2 regions of the Streptomyces alboniger genome follow, and region 1 is predicted to be linked to the other one. Evidence: riboswitches for the same ligand, from Rfam matches in the RefSeq annotation. Region 1 holds a riboswitch; the other holds the start of a gene.
What was found. A riboswitch is a leader RNA that binds a small molecule or an ion and turns the genes downstream of it on or off. The one in region 1 is predicted to bind S-adenosylmethionine.

Region 1 (9,865 bases):
CTCATCGGCCTTGTTGTACGCCTCGGTCGCCTGCTCGGCCTGTTCGTACAGCCGGTCCACCGTGGCCCGGGTGTCGGACGGCTTGTCCTGCGGCGCGGCGCCCGCGGGCACGGCGGCGAGGGCGGCGGCCGCGGTGGCCGCCGCCGCCGAGAGGACGGTGACGCGCGTGCTCCGGTCGAGGCCGGGCTCTGCGGGACGGCGATGGGACCCCACGGGTAGCCGCTCTCCCTTCCGCTGACGGACCCCCAGGTCTCCGGGGGAATGCGCGCCGACAGTAGCCGTGCGACTGCGTGGCGGCCAACGACCCGCGGGGGTGCGGACAGCCCGACGCCCCGCTTCAGACGCAGGTCATCAGCGGGGCGCGGGGTCAGCGGCGGTTGCCGGAATTCGCCCGTTCGGACGGTGCGGCAAGCGTGCTGACGTCAGCTGACGCGGACGCCGAACTGGAAGTCGCCGAGGTACTCCATGGACTCGTAGCGCACCACGGCGCCCGGCTTCGGGGCGTGCAGCACCTGGCCGTTGCCCGCGTAGAGGCCGACGTGCGCGAGGTTGTTGAAGAACACCAGGTCGCCGGGCTTCAGTTCGCCGCGGCCGAGCCTCGTGCCGTCGTTCTGCTGCGTGTACGTGGTCCGGGTGATCGAGACACCGGCCTGCGCGTACGCCCACTGGGTGAGCCCGGAGCAGTCGTAGGAGTTGGGGCCGGTGCCGCCGGAGACGTACGGCTTGCCCGTCTGGGTGGCGGCGGCGCTCAGGGCGGCGGCGCCGCGGCCGGAGGCGGGGGTCTCCTTGCCGAGGTCCGCGGGCTTGTCGGCGGCGCGGTCGGCGGCACGGCTCGCGCGCTGCTTCTCCTTGGCGGCCAGGTCCGACTTCTCCTTGGCCGTCAGCGTGTTGAGGAGCTTCTGCGCCTCGCCGAGCTTGGCCTGGACTTCCCGCTTCTTCTTGCCGAGTTCCGTGCGGGTGTCCGCGAGGTCGTCGAGCTTGCCCGCGGCCTCCTTGCGCTGCTGCGCGAGGTCCCGCTGCTTCTTCTGGATCTTCTTGAGCGAGTCGACCTGCTGGCTGCTCAGCTGGTCCAGGGTGGACGCCTTGTCGAGGTAGTCGTCCGGGTCGGAGGAGAGGAAGAGCTGGAGGGAGGGGTCGATGCCGCCGGAGCGGTACTGGGCGCTCGCCATCGAACCGAGGCCGTCGCGCAGGTCGTTCAGCTCTTCCTGGCCGCTGGCGACCTTGTCCTGGAGAGCGCCGATCTGCTTCTCCAGCTTCTCCTGCTTCTCCTTGGCCCCGTTGTACTTGTCGGTGGCCCGTTCCGCGTCTTCGTAGAGCTTGTCGACCTTGGACTTGACCTCGTCCTTGCCCGGCTTCGGCGCGGCCTGGGCGGCACCCTGCGAGGTGAGGGCCACGGCAGCGGCGGCGGTCGCGGTGAGCACGGTCACGCGAGTGCGGCTCGGCTGCTTGGGTCGACGGTGGGACGCCACGCGGGCGGCTCCTTCTTCCTCCAGCCGCCTACCGAGACGCGGCGGGCGGGTACCACCGCCGCCACCCCGGATGGGTGATCAACCGAGCGGGGGTTCGAGGGGTGACCCTAGTGACCTTCTTGTGATCAGTTCAAATCTCATCAGCAAAAAATCGGTCGCGAAGCGCATTCTTTACCGATAACGCACAGCCAGTAATGAACTTCTGGCGCTAGGTCACACGAGGTGACGCCCAATTCGGGCATAGAGCCCAGGAGTTACTTGACACTCCTTAGCCCCGCGAAAGCCGCGCCGGGTCAGCCCCGCGAGAGCCGCTTCAGAAGCACCGCCGAAGCCACCGGCCGCGCCCCCGCCTTGGCGATCCCGTCAGCCACCTCGCGGTCGGTCGAGACGACGACCACGGGCCTGCCCGGCGGCTCCGCGCGCACCAGCTGACGGATCAGCTCATCGGCGGTCACACCCGGCTTGGAGAAGAGCACCCGCACCCCGCGCGGCGGCGCGAGCAGCACCGGAGCGGCCAGCTCCGCCCCGTCGAAGACGCAGGTGACCTCGGCCCCCGACTGGAGGGCGAGCTGCGAGAGCGAGCCGAGCAGCCGCAGCCGCTGCTTCTCCAGGGGCATGGTCGGATAGCCGGTCTTGGTGACGTTGTAGCCGTCGACGACGAGATGGGCCTGCGGCAGGGCCAGCAACTGGTCCAGGATCGCCGGGTCGTTCTCGGAGAGCGCGCGGGCGGCGATGTCCTTGGGCGACATCCGGCCGGGCTCGACGGCGTCGACGGTCTCCGCGGGCCGTACCGAAACGGGCGGCAGGGCCAGTTCGCGCCGCAGCCCCTGGGCCGACTCCAGGACCGTGTCGAGCAGCAGTCGCAGCCGCATGTCCTCGACGCTGCGTCCCTCGCGCGCCGCCCTGCGGCTGGCCTCCAGAGCGGCCTCGGTCTCGCCGAGCCGCGCCTTGAGCCGGCGCGCCTCGCTCTCAGCGGCGGAGAGCTGGGCCTGCCCCTCGGCGCGGACCGCCTCGGTCTCGGCGGTGGCCTTGCGCAGTGCCGCCTCCCCGCGCTTGACGTCGCTGAGCGCCCCGCGCAGCTTGCGGTGCATCGATTCGGCTTCCCTGCGCGCCGATTCCAGCTCCGCGCGCAGCCGCTCGGTCTCCGCCTTGGTCTGCCCGCGCGCGGCGGCCAGCTCCTCGCGCAGCCGGTCCAGCTCGGCCCTGGTCTCCTCGTCGGCGCGCTCGGCGTCGGCGCGCTGAGCCTCCTCGCCGGCGGCGGTTACGAGCTTCACCCAACCGGGGGGGCGCAGCACATAGGCCGCGGCGGCCACGTCCAGGGGGTCGGCGGCCGGGGGCGGGGAGCCGGCGGCCAGGGCGCCGGCCAGCTCGGGCTGCGCCTCCCTGAGGCGTTCGCCGATGCGCTGGCGGAAGAGGGTGTCGCCCTCCAGCGCCGCCGCCATGGCGTTGCCCGCGAACTTCGCGCGCCGGGTGGGCGTGAAGCGGGCGTACTGCCGCAGCTGGGCGGGCAATTCGGCCAGGGTCAGCCCGCCGAAGCCGTCCGAGACGATCTGTACGACCCTTCGGCGCACCCCGTCGGGCAGCGGACGGTCGAGCACCTCAGCGGTGCCGTCGTCCGGCTCCCCGCCTGCGCTCTCCACCATCCGTCACCCCACTAGCTGTGCGGGCCCCGCTCCCTCAGGAGTCGGTGCCCGGCCTGTCGACGAGTTCCACCTGATCCACCGCGTTGCACCAGCGGCAGCGCACCGACTCGATGGTCTCACTGACCACCTCGCGTTCTTCGATGTTCGACTCACCGGCCAGGTCGAGATGCACATACTCGACGACCTTCGACGTCCGGGTCACGTCGAAACGCGTGAGATTGCCGCAGAGTGTGCAGCGCCACCGGGTGGTGTCCGTCGGCAGGGGAACCGTCATCGTGGCTGTTCGCTTTCGTCGGTGGCCGTGGTACGTACGCGGTTTTCCGTGGTGCGCATTGCCCGTAACCCTAAGGCCTGTAAGGGGCGCCATGCGGCGGCGTCCGTCGCGGCATGGCGGTCTGTACGAGTACCGTCCGTTACGTCATGCTCTGTCCATGATCAAAGCATGGGGTCCGAAGGCGGCCCGGCTGCTCAGGGGCCGGTCCGCCCCGGTGACGTACGGACTGATCGCCGTCTGCTGTCTGGTCTTCGTGATCTCGCCGGTCTCCGGGTTCAATCCCGCCTACGGCACCGGCGACCGGCTGCTCGCCGCGCAACAGGCCTACTTCGAGCGCTGGGGCGTGGTGCCCGCCGAGCTGTTCAGCGGCGTCCCGCGCGCCGCGCTCGGCCCGTTCACCGCGCTGTTCGTGCACGGCAGCTGGGTGCATCTGCTGGGGAACATGCTGTTCCTGTACGTCTTCGGGGCGATGGTCGAGGAACGGATGGGGCACCTCCCGTACGCGCTCTTCTACGTCAGCTGCGGGTATCTCGCCCTCCTCGCCTACGCCGCGGCGCACGCGGGGTCCGGTCAGACGCTCGTCGGGGCCTCGGGGGCGATCTCCGCCGTCCTCGGCGCCTTCCTCTATCTCTTCCCGAAGGCACGCGTCACCAGCCTCTTCCCGTTCCTCTTCTTCCTGCCGCTGCGCTTTCCCGCATGGGTGGTGCTGCCGTTCTGGGTGACGCTCCAGTGGCTGGCGGCGGGGCAGGGCGGCAAGGGGACGGGGGTGGCGTATCTGGCACACCTGGTGGGCTTCTCGCTCGGGTTCCTCTACGCCTGGGGATGGTCTGTACGGAGGACTAGAGTGAAGGCCACAGCAGTACCGGCCATCGAGGGAGACAGCCAGCCGTGATCACCGCGATCGTGCTCATCAAGACCAGCGTGGACCGGATTCCGGAGATCGCCGAGTCGATCGCCGCGCTCGACTCGGTCAGCGAGGTCTTCTCCGTGACCGGCACCTACGACCTGATCGCGATGGTCCGCGTGCCGCGCCACGACGACCTCGCGGACGTCATCCCGGGGAAGATCAGCAAGATCCCCGGCGTGGAGGCGACCGACACGCATGTCGCGTTCCGCACGTACTCGCAGCACGACCTTGAGGCGGCGTTCGCGATCGGCCTCGACTCGTAGCCGCGCGGACTCCATGAGGGTCCGCGACCGGCTACGGCTGCCCGGGGTCAGACGGCGGCGTCGGTGTCCGGCACGCAACGCCCGTCCTCGGTGCGGTAGTTCCAGCGCGCGCCGTCCGCCACCAGCTCCTTGACGGCGCGTACGAAACGCTCGACGTGCTCGTCGGGGGTGCCCGCGCCGAAGCTCACGCGGATCGCGTTGAGCGACTTCTCGCCGGGCGCGGCCTCAGGGGCGCCGCACTCGCCGGGCTCGTCGGACTCGCCGCCGAGCAGGGTGCGCACGAGCGGGTGGGCGCAGAACAGGCCGTCGCGTACGCCGATGCCGTACTCGGCGGAGAGCGCCGCCGCGAAGTGCGAGCTGTTCCAGCCGTCCACGACGAAGGAGATGACGCCCACGCGCGGCGCGTCGTCGCCGAACAGCGAGAGCACCCGGACGGCGGGCACCTCGGCGAGCCCCTCGCGCACCGTGCGGATCAGGTGCCGCTCGCGGGCCACCAGCTCGTCGAAGCCGGCCTCGGTGAGCGCCTTGCAGGCGGAGGCGATGGAGTAGACGCCGATGACGTTCGGCGAACCGGCCTCGTGCCGGGCCGCGGTGTCGTGCCACTCGACGTCCACGCCGCCGCCTGCTTCCTTGGGGCGTCGCGCCACCTTCCGCGAGGCACCGCCGCCCGCGAGGTAGGGCTCGGCCGCGCGCAGCCAGTCGGAGCGGCCCGCGAGGACGCCCGAGCCGAAGGGCGCGTACAGCTTGTGCCCGGAGAAGGCGACCCAGTCGACGTCCAACTCCCGTACGGAGACGGGGTGGTGGGGGGCGAGCTGCGCGGCGTCGAGCACGATCCGGGCGCCGTGGGCGTGCGCGGCGGCGGCCAGCTCGCGCACCGGCCACAGCTCACCGGTGACGTTGGAGGCGCCGGTGACGCAGACCAGGGCCGGCCCGTGGGGATCGCGGTCGGCCAGGGCGCGCTCCAGGGTCCGGACGGCCTCGCCGGGGGTGCGCGGCGCGTTGAGGTAGGTGACGCGGGCGTCCCGCCACGGCAGCAGCGAGGCGTGGTGCTCGGTCTCGAAGACGAAGACCTGGCAGTCGGCGGGCAGGGCGGCTGCCAGCAGGTTCAGCGAGTCGGTGGTGGAGCGGGTGAAGACGACCTGGTCGTCCTCGCGGCAGTCGAGGAACTCGGCGACGGTGGTACGGGAGTTCTCGAAGAGGTCGGTCGACAGCTGCGAGAGGTACCCGGCACCGCGGTGCACGCTGCCGTAGTACGGCGCGTACGCGGCCACGTCGTCCCACACCCGCTGGAGCGCCGGTGCGCTCGCCGCGTAGTCGAGCGCGGCGTACGTCACCTCGCCGCCGGTGACCAGCGGCACGGTGACGTCCCGGCCGAGGACGGCCAGCGGGGCGCAGACGGACGAATCGGCGGCGACGGCGGAAACAGACATGGCGAACTCCCGTGAGAGGCAGGCGAATTCACCGCGCCGGAGCTGCGTCGGAGCTGCATCAGACTTGCGTCGACGGCGCGGGAGAAGAGTGGAGAAGGGTGTGCGGAGGCGGGGCGTAGAAGCCCTGTCACATTCGCTTGCTCACGAGACTGCTCCCTTGAGGACCAGGACCCCAGGGTTGCGAGGGGTCCGCGCTTGCCATACGCCTTGCTGCGTACGACCTGGTCTTCACCCGGGGCACCCCGCCACGGACGGAGGGTTGCCGGACAGCGGGCCGGGGCCGTAGTCGCTGTCACTCATGACCTGTCCAGCATCCTGCCACACGATCTTCGACGCGCAAGGCGCAGTCCAGAATCCGGACTGCGCCTTGCGTCACACGGGTGAGCGGGAAACGGGCGGGAGGGTCAGCGGTTGCTGGCCGCCACCCACCGTTCCAGGGCCTTCTTCGCGGCCCCGGAGTCGATCCCCCTGGCCGCCTTCTCCATGCCGGCGCGGATCTGCTCCACCAGGGGCGCGTCGGTCGGTTCGAGGGCGACCAGCGCCGCCGCCGAGTTCAGCAGCACGGCGTCCCGCACCGGCCCCCTCTCGCCGTCGAGCAGCCGCAGGGCGACCTCCGCGTTGTACGAGGCGTCCGCGCCGCGCAGCGCCTCGACGGGCACCAGGTCGATGCCGACGTCACGGGGGTCGAAGGCCTCCTCGCGCACCGCTCCGTCCCGCACGACCCACACCCGTGAGGTGGCCGTCGTCGTCAGCTCGTCGAGCCCGTCGTCACCGCGGAAGACCAGCGCCGACGAGCCGCGCTCGGCGAGCACCCCGGCGACGATCGGCGCGACGCGCGCGTCGGCGACCCCGGTGGCCTGGGCCCGCACCTTGGCGGGGTTGGTGAGCGGACCGAGGAAGTTGAAGGTCGTGCGGATCCCCAGCTCCCTGCGGGCGGGGGCCACATGGCGCAGCGCCGGATGGAACTTCACCGCGAAGCAGAACGTGATGCCCGCTTCCTCGGCCACCTCGACGACCCGCTGCGGCGAGAGGTCCAGGTTGACGCCGAGCTTCTCCAGTACGTCGGAGGCGCCGGACGCGCTGGAGGCGGCGCGGTTGCCGTGCTTGACGACCTTCGCGCCCGTGCCCGCGACGACGATCGCGGACATGGTCGAGATGTTGACGGTCTTCGCGCCGTCGCCGCCCGTGCCGACGATGTCGACGCTGGGCCCCGGCACGTCGATGACCCGGGCGTGCGCGTACATGGCGCGTACGAGACCGGAGATCTCCTCGACGGTCTCCCCCTTGGCCCGCAGCGCGACCGCGAACCCGGCGATCTGCGCGTCGGTGGCCTCTCCGCGCATGATGCGGTCCATGGCCCAGGCCGTGTCGTCGGCGCTCTGGTCGCGCCCGTCGAGCAGGCCGTTCAGCACGTCGGGCCAGGAACGGCCCGCCGCGGTAGTGCCTCCTGCGGGGGTCACAGCGCTCATGGCCGCTCCTGGTGTTCGTCCGTCGGACAGGGAAGAGAGGAACCCGACACGTCGGGTGGGTCCACCCTATCCAGCCGCCGGGACGGCAAAGAGCCCCGTCCATGAACTGGACGGGGCTCTCGCCGTGGCGATCTGGTCAGACCTTCAGGCGATCAGTGGTGGCCGTGGCCGCTGGTGATCTCCTTGTACTCCTCGGCGGTGGGCTTGGGGATCTGGTTGTCCTCCCCGTAGTAGCCCTTGGAGAGCTTGGCCCGGAGCTTCTGCGTACCGGACACCTTGCGCTCGACACCGTTCTCGTCGACCGTCGGGCCGATCTCGACCGGCGCGTACTGCTCGTGCGCGGTGAGCGTGTGCAGCTGCCCCTGGTCGAGCGGCTCGTGGACCTCGATGAACTCACCGTGCGGCAGGCGCTTGATGATGCCCGACTCGCGGCCGTGCAGCACCTTGTCCTTGTCGCGGCGCTGGAGACCCAGGCAGATCCGCTTGGTGACGATGAAGGCGATGACCGGTCCGGCGAAGAAGAAGATCCGGACGAACCAGGTGATCGCGTTCAGCGACAGGTGGAAGTGCGTGGCCCACAGGTCGTTACCACCACCGATGAGCATGACCATGTACGCGGTGATCCAGGCGACACCGAAGGCCGTACGGGTCGGGGCGTTGCGCGGGCGGTCCAGGATGTGGTGCTCGCGCTTGTCCCCGGTGACCCAGGACTCGATGAACGGGTAGACCGCGATCGCCGCGAGGACCAGCGGGAAGATGACCAGCGGGATGAAGACGCCCAGGACGAGCGTGTGACCCCAGAGGTTGATCTCCCAGCCCGGCATGACACGGATCAGGCCCTCGGCGAAGCCCATGTACCAGTCGGGCTGGGCGCCGGTCGACACCTGGTCCGGGCGGTACGGGCCGATGGCCCAGATCGGGTTGATCGAGGCGATCGCCGAGATGGCCGCGATGACACCGAAGACCAGGAAGAAGAAGCCTCCGGCCTTGGCCATGTACACGGGCAGCAGCGGCATGCCGACGACGTTCTTGTTGCTCTTGCCGGGGCCCGCGAACTGCGTGTGCTTGTGGTAGAAGACCAGGATCAGGTGCGCCACCATCAGGCCGAGCATGATGCCGGGCAGCAGCAGGATGTGGACCGAGTAGAACCGGGCCACGAAGTCGCCGCCGGGGAACTCGCCGCCGAACAGGAACATCGACAGGTACGTGCCGACGACCGGGACGGACAGGATCGCACCCTGCATGAAGCGGACACCGGTGCCGGAGAGCAGGTCGTCCGGGAGCGAGTAACCGGTGAAGCCGGTGAACATGCCGAGGACGAACAGCAGGAAGCCGAACAGCCAGTTGACCTCACGCGGCTTGCGGAAGGCGCCCGTGAAGAACACGCGCATCATGTGCACGAACATGCCGGCGAGGAAGATCAGCGCCGCCCAGTGGTGGATCTGCCGGATCAGCAGACCACCGCGCACATCGAAGGAGATGTGCATGGTCGAGTTGAACGCCTCGGACATCAGCTGTCCCTGGAGCGGGACGTAGCTGCCGTGGTACTCCACCTCGTTCATCGACGGGTGGAAGAACAGCGTCAGGTACACACCCGTGAGGATGATGATGATGAAGCTGTACATGCAGATCTCGCCGAGCATGAAGGACCAGTGGTCCGGGAAGATCTTGCGCATGTTGGCCTTGGCCAGGGAGTAGATCCCAAGACGGCCGTCGGCCCAGTCGGCCACCCGCTCGCCGGCGGGTGCCTTCTTCTTGTTGTCGCTGCTCATCAGGTCAGCCCCTCTCGAAGAAGGCAGGACCGACGGGCTCTTCGAAGTCGCCGAGCGCCTCGAGGTAGCCCTCCTCGTTCACACCGATGCGCAGCTGCGGCAGGGCGTGACCAGCGGGGCCGAAGATCACTCGGGCACCGTCGGAGAGGTCGAAGGTGGACTGGTGGCACGGGCAGAGGACGTGGTGCGTCTGCTGCTCGTACAGGGAGATCGGGCAGCCCACGTGGGTGCAGATCTTGGAGTACGCGACGACGCCCTCGTGCGACCACTCCAGCTCGCGCTTGTCCTTGATGTTCTCCGGCTGGATCCGGACGATCATCAGGGCGGCCTTGGCGATCTGGGTCTGGAAGTCGTGGTCGTGCTCCGACATGCCCTCGGGCATGGCGAACGTCAGCGAACCGACCTGCACGTCCGAGGGGCGCAGCGGCTCGTGCGTGTTCATGTTGACGAGCTTCTTGCCCTTGGCCCACTTGGTGTGCCGGAGCTTGTCCTCGGGCAGCGGACCGAGGTCGCGCAGGAGGACGACGCCGGAGAGCGGAACCAGGGCGAGCGCGCCGAACATCGTGTTGCGGATCAGCTTGCGCCGACCGAACTGCGACTCCTCGGCACCGGCCTTGAAGTCGGCCATGACCTTGGCC
Region 2 (9,865 bases), 1.5 Mb from region 1:
ATGCGAAAGAGCGAATCCATGCCCCGGCTGGGTGCGGGACGCGCGTACCGCCCGTTTGACCATGCGCGTTCGTCCCGGACTCCCCCACAGCCGCAGAGGTAGACCCATGGTGAGACTCTTCGCAGGCAGCCGCCGCTGCCGTGTCCGTCTGGTCCGTCTGGCGCTCGGGTCCGTGCTCGCCGCCATGGCGTGCGCTTCCGCCGCCGCGTCCACCGGGCCGCCCCCGGAGCCGCGGCCCGCGTCGAAGGCGCCCCACAAGGACTTCCCGATGCGCATCGCCGCGTACGTGGCCAACAGCGGCTCCGGGACCGTCTCCTCCGCCGACGTCCGCCTGGAGAGGCCCGTCGCCACCACGACGGTGGGCACTGGACCGACCGGCGTGGGCGCGGCCCCCGACGGCTCCCACGTGTACGTGGCCAACGGCGTGTCCGACTCGGTCACCTTCATCGAGACGGTCAGCCGCAAGGCCGTGGCGACCGTGCCGGTCGGGTCCTATCCGTTCTCGGCCGCTCCGAGCCGGGACGGGCGCTGGGTGCTCGCGGCGAACTGGGGCAGCGGCAACGTCTCCGTCATCGACACCGCGAGTCGCCGGGTCATCGCGACGCCCGCGGTCGGTGAACTCCCGCACAGCGTCGCCACCTTGCCCGACGGGACCGCCTACGTCACCAACAGCGGCAGCAACAACGTCACCGTCCTGTCCAGGGGGCACGAGCCCGTGGCCCGGATCCCCGTGGGCGACTTCCCCAGCGGGATCACCGCCACGGTGAAGGGGGACAGGGTCTACGCCGCCAACACGGGCTCCGGGAGCATCTCCGTCATCGACCCGGTCACCCGCAAGGTGACGGCCACCTGGCCGGTCGGCAAGGCCCCGCTCGGCCTGGGAGTCAGCCCCGACGGGCAGCGGCTGTACGCCGCGGATTCCGGGGCCGACGTGCTCCTCGTCATCGACACCGCGACCGGCGGTGTCCTCTCCCGGGTGCCCGTGGGCAAGACACCCCAGGGCGTGGCCGTCAGTCCGGGCGGCAGCCGGGTCTGGGTCACCAACGAGGACTCCGACACCGTATCCGTGGTCGACCCGGGCCTCACGAAGGTACGCACGACCCTGCGCACCGGCCACCAGCCCGAGGGCATCGCCATCACCCCGAGGTGAGCGAAGCCGGACACGCCCTAGCTGAGGATCACGCTCCGCGTCAGATTCCGCGGCCGGTCCGGGTCGAAGCCGCGGGATTCCGCCAGCGCCACCGCCAGCCGCTGCGCGCGGATCAGGTCCGCCAGGGGGTCCGCCTCCTGGCGGGCCACCAGTTCGCCGCCGACACGGGCCACGTCACCGGCGAGGCCCTCCGGCAGCGTGCCGAACATCCACGTCACCCGGCCGGGGCCGGTGATGGAGATCGGCCCGTGGCGGTACTCCATCGCCGGGTACGACTCCGTCCAGGCGCCCGCCGCCTCCCGCATCTTCAGCGCCGCCTCCAGCGCGAGGCCGTACGTCCAGCCGCGCCCCAGGAACGTCCACTGCTCCGCCGAGACCACCGCGTCCGGCAGCGGCTCCGTCACCGCCAGCTCCGCGTCCACCGCCGCCTGCGCCACCGACTTCACGCCCGGGACGTCACCGAGCCCGGCCCGCAGGAAGGCGAGCGCGGTCGTGGCGAAGCGGGTCTGGACGACCGACCGCTCGTCCGCCCAGTCCAGGACCGCCACCGCGTCCGCCGCGTCCATCACCGGGGTCTTCGGGTCGGCGGTCAGGGCGAGCGTCGGGACCGTCCCCTTCAGCCGGCCGAGCAGTTCGAGGACCTCCGTCGTCGTGCCGGACCGGGTGATCGCCACCACCCGGTCGTAGCGCCGCCCGGCCGGGAACTCCGACGACGCGAAGGCGTCCGTCTCGCCCTGTCCGGCGGCCTCGCGCAGAGCCGCGTACGCGATCGCCATGAACCACGACGTCCCGCACCCGGTGACGGCGACCCGCTCACCCGGCTCGGGGAACCCCGTGAAGGAGGCCGCCGCCTCCGCCGCCCGGTGCCAGCAGGCGGGCTGAGTGGCTATTTCTGCTGCGGTACGCGACATGCGGCAAGGCTCCTCGTCGTGCGGGACGTGAACGTGACGTGCTTAGCAGGCCGGGGGCGGGGGCTGCAATGGCCGCCCGTTGCACAAGTGATACTGGGCTGGTGTAGACCTTGTGTTCGGACCCGGGGGAAACTCGGGGGAAAATCGCAGTTCGACAGCGGTGGGGCGCACCGGCCCCGGTGCGCGAAAGCAACGAGGGTGGGACAGCTGTGCAGCGGCGCGTGACAGGACTGACCGCGGCGGTGGCCGTACTGGGCATGGCGGGCGTTCTCGCCGGCTGCGGCGGCCCGGGCGACTCCGGTGACGTCACCCTCAAACTGGTGGCCGCCGACTACGGCGACTCGGCGGCGAACAGTTCCAAGAAGTACTGGGCCAAGGTCGTCGAGGGGTTCGAGAAGGACAACCCCGGCATCGACGTCGAGGTGACCGTCCACTCCTGGAACGACGTGGACCGCGAGGTCAAGGAGATGGTCAAGAAGGGCGAGGCCCCTGACCTGGCGCAGATCGGCGCGTACGCCGACTACGCCGCGCAGGACAAGCTCTACGAGGCCGACGAGCTGCTCTCCATCGCCACCCAGGCCGACTTCATGACCCCGCTCGCCCGGGCCGGCGAGGTCCACCGCATCCAGTACGGCATGCCGTTCGCCTCCTCCACGCGCCTGCTCTTCTACAACACCAAGCTCTTCAAGGACGCGCACCTCACCCCGCCGCGGACCTGGGGCGAACTCCAGAGCGCCGCCAAGGCGCTCAAGGCGCGCGGCGTGAAGATCCCGTACGCGCTGCCGCTCGGTCCCGAGGAGGCGCCCGCCGAGACGCTGATGTGGATGCTCAGCGGCGGCGGCGGTTACACCGACGAGGTCGGCTCGTACGACATCGACTCCAAGCAGAACGCCAAGACGTTCGCCTGGCTCAGGGACGAACTCGTCGGCAAGGGCCTGACCGGACCGACGCCCCCCGCCAAGATGAACCGCGCCGAGGCGTTCGCGGCGTTCTCGCGCGGCGACGTCGGCATGCTCAACGGCCACCCCACGCTGATGAAGATGGCCGCCAAGAAGGGCGTGAAGTTCGGCATGGTGCCGGCGCCCGGCGTCAACGGCAAGGCGCAGGCCACGATGGGCGTCGCCGACTGGATGATGGCGTTCAAGCAGAACGGCCACCGCAAGGAGGCCGGCAAGTTCCTCGACTACGTCTACAGCGAGAAGAACGTGCTCGACTTCTCCAACGAGTACGACATCCTGCCCGTGACGAACTCCGCCTCCGAGGCGATGGCCAAGGACCGCGGCCACACCGAGCTGGGCAAGTTCCTCAAGGAGCTGCCGACCTCGCAGCTCTACCCGGTGGGCAAGACGTCGTGGGCGCAGGTCTCGGCGTCCATCAAGCAGAACATCGGCAGGACCGTCGACAAGAACGGCAACCCCTCCTCGATCCTCGGCCAGATCCAGAACAAGGCGGCGACCGCGGAGAACGCGGAATAGCGTGGCCGCATGACCGACCAGGAACCCGCTGAGGGCCTCTCCGCGCGCGATCGCGCCGTACTCGCCCTCGAACGGCGCGCCTGGCCGGGTCCGGGCGCCAAGGAACGTGCCGTCCGCGAGGAGCTTGGCATGGTCCCCGTGCGCTACTACCAGCTCCTGAACGCCCTCCTCGACGACCCCCGCGCCCTCGCGCACGACCCGATTACGGTCAATCGACTGCGCCGGGTACGGGAGTCACGGCGCGACGAGCGCTGACGCGGTTAAGGTCGGGCCCATGGGTGACCCTACGTACGCGCAGCCCGACCGGGCCGGACGTCCCGGCCTGCCCGAACCCGTGACGTCCGCCGGGCGGGACGGCCTCGCCGCGCTTCTCGCGCGGCCCGACCGGTCCGTCGTGGCCCTCGACTTCGACGGCACGCTCGCCGCGATCGTGCCCGACCCCGAGCAGGCCCGCGCCCACCCGGACGCCGTGCCCGCGCTCGCCGCGCTCGCCCCGCGCCTGCGGTCCGTCGCCGTGGTCACGGGCCGCCCGGCGGGCGTCGCCGTGCGCTACGGCGGCTTCGCGGGCGTGCCGGGCCTCGAACACCTCGTGGTCCTCGGGCACTACGGCGCCGAGCGCTGGGACGCGGTCACCGGCACCGTCCAGGCGGCCGAGCCGCACCCCGGGGTCGCTGCCGTGCGCGCCGAGCTTCCCGGGTTCCTCGACGCGATCGACGCCTGGCGCGGCACCTGGATAGAGGAGAAGGGCCGCGCGGTGGCGGTCCACACGCGCCGCGCGCGGGACCCGCAGGCCGCCTTCGACGCGCTGCGCGCACCGCTCGCCGAGCTGGCGCACCGGCACGGCCTGATCGTCGAGCCGGGCCGCATGGTCCTGGAGCTGCGCCCGCCGGGCATGGACAAGGGCGTGGCCCTCGCCGCGTACCTGCGGGAGGTCGGCGCGGAGTCCGTGCTCTACGCCGGTGACGACCTGGGCGACCTGCCCGCCTTCGCCGCCGTCGAGAAGCTCCGCTCGGACGGCATGGCGGGCCTGCTGGTGTGCAGCGGCAGCGCGGAGGTCACGGAACTCTCCGACCGGGCCGACCTGGTGGTGGACGGCCCCGGCGGAGTGGTGGCTCTCCTCAACGCCCTCGCACGCCACCTAGCCTGATAGCGCGGGGCAAACGGGTGGGTGGGTGGGAGACACCCGCCGCGAAGCGGCGGTCTAGGGACGATCGCCGGTCAGCGCGTGCAGCTGGTCCAGGAACCACTGCGCGGGCGGCAACGCCGTAGCCGCCGCGGCGAGCCGCTTGGTCCGCTCGGCCCGCTCCCCGACCGGCATAGAAAGCCCCGCGTGCAACGCCTCCGCCGTCGCTGTCACGTCATAAGGGTTGACCGGAATCGCGTCCTCGCCCAGCTCCTCGAACGCCCCCGCCTCCCGCGAGAGCACCAGCGCGCACCCCTCGTCGGAGACGACGGGCACCTCCTTCGCGACGAGGTTCATGCCGTCCCGGATGGGGTTGACCAGCGCCACGTCCGCGAGCCGGTACGCCGCGAGCGAGCGCGCGAAGTCGTCGTCGACGTGCAGGATCACCGGCGTCCAGCCGGGCGTCCCGTACGTGGAGTTGATCTCCTCGGCGACCCGCGAGACCTCCGCGGTGTACTCCCGGTACACCGCCAGGTCCTGCCGCGAGGGGTAGGCGAAGGCGACGTGGACGACCCGCTCGCGCCACTCGGGGCGGGTCTCCAGAAGCTCGCGGTAGGCCAGCATGCCCCGCACGATGTTCTTGGACAGCTCCGTCCTGTCCACCCGCACGATCGCCTTGCGGCCCTCGCCGATCTGCTCCCGCAGCGTCGCCATCCGCTCCTCGACGTCGTCCCGCCGCGAACGCTCCCGCAGGAAGTCCGCGTCGGCACCGAGGCCGTGCACCCCGATGCGCGTCCCCGACGTCCCGCCGAGCAGCCGCACACAGCACTCCGTGAACGCGTCCGCCCAGCGCCCGGTGAGGAACCCGAGCCGGTCGGCGCCGAGCATCCCGCGCAGCACCTGCTCGGCCACGTCGTCCGGCAGCATCCGGAAGTAGTCGGCCGGCGCCCACGGGGTGTGCGAGAAGTGGCCGATCCGCACGTCGTCGCGCAGCTCGCGGAGCATCCCGGGCACCAGCGTCAGGTGGTAGTCCTGCACGAGGACCGAGGCCCCGGGGGCGGCCTCCGCGGCCAGCGCCTCGGCGAACGCCCGGTTGTACGTCTCGTACGCCGCCCACTGCGCGCGGAACTCCGGGCCGAACGCCGGTTCCAGCGGCGTCTGGTACAGCATGTGGTGGACGAACCACAGGACCGAGTTGGCGATGCCGTTGTACGCCGCCGCGTGCACGCCCTCGCGCGAGCCCGCGTCGATGTCGAGCATCCGCACGCCCGGCTCGCCGACGCCGCGCCGCACCGCCTCCCGGTCGCCCTCGCCGAGCGCCGCGCACACCCACAGGGCGGCGGGGTCCTCGGGGGAGTCACCGATGGCGCTCAGCCCGGAGACGAGACCGCCGCCGCCGCGCTTGGCGGTCAGCTCCCCGTCCTTCCCCACGGAGTACGAGACGGGGCCGCGGTTGGACGCGACGAGTACCTGCGCTGCTGCTGTTCGGGGCTCGGACACCATGTGGCAAAACGTAGCCCGTCCCGGGGCCGGGCAAACGTACGACCGTCAGGCGCTCACGCCACGCGTCGGTGCGCGTACTCCGCGATGCCCGTCATCGGCGGCCGCTCCTCCGTGTCCACCGCGTACGTCCGCGGCACGAAGCCCCGCTCACCCCGCTCGAACTGCGTCAGCTCCGGGCGTACGAGGTGCCCGCGCGCGAGCCGCACCTGCGCCGTCCGGTAGATCGCCGCCGCCATCCGCCCGAGCGCCTGCCCGTCCTGGTGGCGGTGCTTGCGTACGCCGACGTCCACCTGCGCCAGCGCGTCCAGGCCGACCGTGTGCAGCGCGTCGACGAGCAGGCCCAGCTCCACGCCGTACCCGACGGGGAACGGCAGCCGCTCCAGGAGGGACCTGCGGGCCGCGTACTCGCCGCCCAGCGGCTGGACGAACCCGGCGAGCAGCGGCCAGTGCATGTTCAGCAGCGGGCGCGCCATCAGCTCGGTGACCCGGCCGCCCTGGCCGGTCGCCTCGCCGAGCGGACGGTCGTACATCGCCTTCACGAAGGCCACGTCGGGATCGGTCAGGAGCGGGCCCACGATCCCCGAGACGAAGTCCGCGGAGAACTCCCTCAGGTCCGCGTCGACGAACGCGACGATGTCACCGCTCGTCACAAGGAGCGAGCGCCACAGCACCTCGCCCTTGCCGGGCAGCGGCGCGATGCGCGGCAGGATCTCGTCCCGGTGCACGACCTTGGCGCCCGCCTCCCGGGCCACCTGCGCCGTACGGTCCGAGGAACCGGAGTCGATCACCACAAGCTCGTCGACCAGCGAGGTCTTCTCGATCAGCTCGCGGCGGATCTCGGAGACGATCGCGCCGACCGTCGCCTGCTCGTCCAGCGCGGGCAGCACGACGCTCACCGACGCGCCGGACGCGCGCTTGGCCGCGGCCAGCCGGTCCAGCGGGCGGTCGGCGACCGACCAGGAACGCCTGCTCAGCCAGCGCTCGGCCTCTTCCAGCACGGTCGGAGTCCTCCCGTATGTGATCCATCTCGCGGTTCGGACGACTATCTCAAGGGTCCAGGGCTTCGGTTACAGTCTTGAACAACGCCGGTGACCATCGCATGTCGGGGTCGCCGTCGCGTGAGATCGACAACTGAAACCCACAGACAACTGAAACCCACAATCGAATACCGCTCATCCAGAGGGGCAGAGGGATACGGCCCGTTGAAGCCCCGGCAACCCTCCAGCCGGTCTCGTGCGCAGTTCAGCGCCGCGAGGCTCCCGGCTCGGGAAGGTGCCAATTCCGTCTCGCGGCGAGATGCGCCGCGGGGAAGATGAGGAGAAAGGGCCTCGCCTCCATGGCTGTGCAGACCGTCGCCACCGAAAGCACCACCTCTTCCGTCTCTTCCGTAGACCTCGGGCCCGCTTCGGGACTCTCCTGCCGAGAGTGCGGCACCACGTTCCCGCTCGGCCCGATCTTCGCCTGCGCCGAGTGTTTCGGACCCCTCGAAGTCGCGTACGACCTTCCCCTCGGCGACCCGGAAGCCCTGCGCAAGCGGATCGAGGCGGGCCCCGCCAACATCTGGCGCTACGCCCCGCTCCTGCCCGTCCCCGCCGACGTCGCCGACAAGCCGAACCTCAACCCCGGCTGGACCCAGCTCGTCAAGGCCGACAACCTCGCGCGTGAACTCGGCGTCGAGCAGGGCAAGTTGTTCGTCAAGGACGACTCCGGGAACCCCACGCACTCCTTCAAGGACCGTGTCGTCGCGCAGGCGCTCGAAGCGGCCAGGGCCTTCGGCTTCACCACCCTCTCCTGCTCCTCCACCGGCAACCTCGCGGGCGCCGTCGGCGCCGCCGCCGCCCGCGCCGGCTTCCGGTCCTGCGTGTTCATCCCGCACGACCTGGAGCAGGGCAAGGTCGTCATGGCCGCGGTCTACGGCGGTGAACTCGTCGGCATCGAGGGCAACTACGACGATGTGAACCGCTTCTGCTCCGAGCTGATCGGCGACCCACTGGGCGAGGGCTGGGGCTTCGTCAACGTCAATCTGCGGCCGTACTACGGCGAGGGTTCCAAGACCCTCGCGTACGAGATCTGCGAGCAGCTGGGGTGGGAGCTGCCGGATCAGCTCGTCATCCCGATCGCCTCGGGCTCGCAGCTCACGAAGATCGACAAGGGTCTGAAGGAGCTGATCGCGCTCGGCCTCGTGGCCGATAAGCCCTACAAGATCTTCGGCGCCCAGGCGGAAGGCTGCTCGCCCGTGTCGGCCGCGTTCAAGGCCGGGCATGACGTCGTGCGCCCGCAGAAGCCGAACACGATCGCCAAGTCGCTGGCCATCGGCAACCCCGCGGACGGGCCGTACGTGCTGGACATCGCGCGGCGCACGGGCGGGGCCGTGGAGGACGTGAACGACGAGCAGGTCGTCGACGCGATCAAGCTCCTCGCTCGGACCGAGGGGATCTTCGCGGAGACCGCGGGCGGTGTGACGGTGGGCGTCACCAAGAAGCTCGTCGAGGCGGGGCTGCTCGATCCGTCCCTCACCACGGTCGTGCTCAACACCGGGGACGGCCTGAAGACGCTGGACGCTGTCGCTGAGACGTCGCAGGCCACCGCGACCATCAAGCCGAGCCTTGAGGCGTTTCGCTCCGCGGGTCTCGCCAACTGAGGTTGTTGCTTCCCTGCGGGACGGCTGTGGCTGGTCGCGCAGTTCCCCGCGCCCCTGACGGGGCGCCCCCATCCCCGTATTTCTGAGGTGAACCCCATGAGCGTGAACGTTCGTATCCCCACCATCCTCCGCACCTACACCGGCGGCAAGGCCGAGGTCGTCGCCGAGGGGGGCACCCTCGGTGAGGTCATCGCCGATCTGGAGAAGAACCACACCGGCATCGCCGCCCGTGTCCTGGACGACCAGGGCAAGCTGCGGCGCTTCGTCAACGTGTACGTGAACGACGACGACGTCCGCTTCGAACAGGGCCTGGAGACGGCCACTCCGGACGGCGCCGGCGTCTCGATCATTCCGGCGGTCGCCGGCGGATGATCTATTTCCGCAACTTTCCTGCGTAACCAGAATTGCCCCCTCCGGGAGACAAACGGAGGGGGCAATTCTGGATGGTTGAGCGCGGTACAGTTGGGAAAGGCGCTTCTCCGTTTGTGCCGAGCGCATATACGAACTCGGCCCGGAGTCGACAAGAAGCAGCCAAAGCGAGCCACCCTTTTGAGTCGCATGTGCCATTTGTCGGGCCCGACTTGCCCCGGCTTCTGGCGAATTCTCCGCATATTCCCGTTCGCGGGTGCTCAGAATTCTCGTCCGATTGACCTGTTGCAGAGGGCAGTTGGACAGATACATTCAGCGGCGGTCGACGCGTTCCGGCGCACACCCCCAACCAGTGGGGGGTGAGGTCTGACCCGGGTCCGCGAAGTGCGGTCCTGTGCAAGGGCCAGTAATAGGGGAGTTAGGCATGGCTCAGGGCACCGTCAAGTGGTTCAACGCGGAGAAGGGGTACGGCTTCATCGCGGTCGACGGTGGTGCGGATGTTTTCGTCCACTACAGCGCGATCCAGATGGACGGTTACCGCACCCTTGAAGAAGGTCAGCGAGTCGAGTTCGAGATCTCGCAGGGCCAGAAGGGTCCGCAGGCGGACATGGTCAAGCTCGCCGTCTAGCTCGGCGCGACCGACCACCGAAGCAAGCATCGCGAGGGGCTCGTATCCCATGGGGGTACGGGCCC

Region 2: another riboswitch for S-adenosylmethionine. It lies ahead of thrC (threonine synthase); the one in region 1 lies ahead of CP975_RS09385 (aminotransferase class V-fold PLP-dependent enzyme).

What each region holds. Positions count from the first base shown of each region.
Region 1 covers NZ_CP023695.1:2,122,626-2,132,490, forward strand. Annotated here, with positions in the region: gene CP975_RS09355 (C40 family peptidase) at 1-213, opposite strand, end outside; gene CP975_RS09360 (C40 family peptidase) at 423-1,469, opposite strand; gene CP975_RS09365 (NYN domain-containing protein) at 1,763-3,112, opposite strand; gene CP975_RS09370 (hypothetical protein) at 3,147-3,386, opposite strand; gene CP975_RS09375 (rhomboid family intramembrane serine protease) at 3,544-4,278, shown strand; gene CP975_RS09380 (Lrp/AsnC family transcriptional regulator) at 4,275-4,556, shown strand; gene CP975_RS09385 (aminotransferase class V-fold PLP-dependent enzyme) at 4,604-5,986, opposite strand; SAM riboswitch class IV at 6,173-6,290, opposite strand; gene trpD (anthranilate phosphoribosyltransferase) at 6,391-7,455, opposite strand; gene qcrB (cytochrome bc1 complex cytochrome b subunit) at 7,608-9,227, opposite strand; gene qcrA (cytochrome bc1 complex Rieske iron-sulfur subunit) at 9,232-9,865, opposite strand, start outside.
Region 2 covers NZ_CP023695.1:3,593,485-3,603,349, reverse strand. Annotated here, with positions in the region: gene CP975_RS15820 (YncE family protein) at 107-1,150, shown strand; gene CP975_RS15815 (SIS domain-containing protein) at 1,168-2,061, opposite strand; gene CP975_RS15810 (ABC transporter substrate-binding protein) at 2,271-3,536, shown strand; gene CP975_RS15805 (DUF3263 domain-containing protein) at 3,546-3,791, shown strand; gene otsB (trehalose-phosphatase) at 3,811-4,683, shown strand; gene CP975_RS15795 (alpha,alpha-trehalose-phosphate synthase (UDP-forming)) at 4,738-6,162, opposite strand; gene CP975_RS15790 (glucosyl-3-phosphoglycerate synthase) at 6,216-7,160, opposite strand; SAM riboswitch class I at 7,332-7,481, shown strand; gene thrC (threonine synthase) at 7,499-8,803, shown strand; gene CP975_RS15780 (ubiquitin-like small modifier protein 1) at 8,900-9,175, shown strand; gene CP975_RS15775 (cold-shock protein) at 9,597-9,800, shown strand.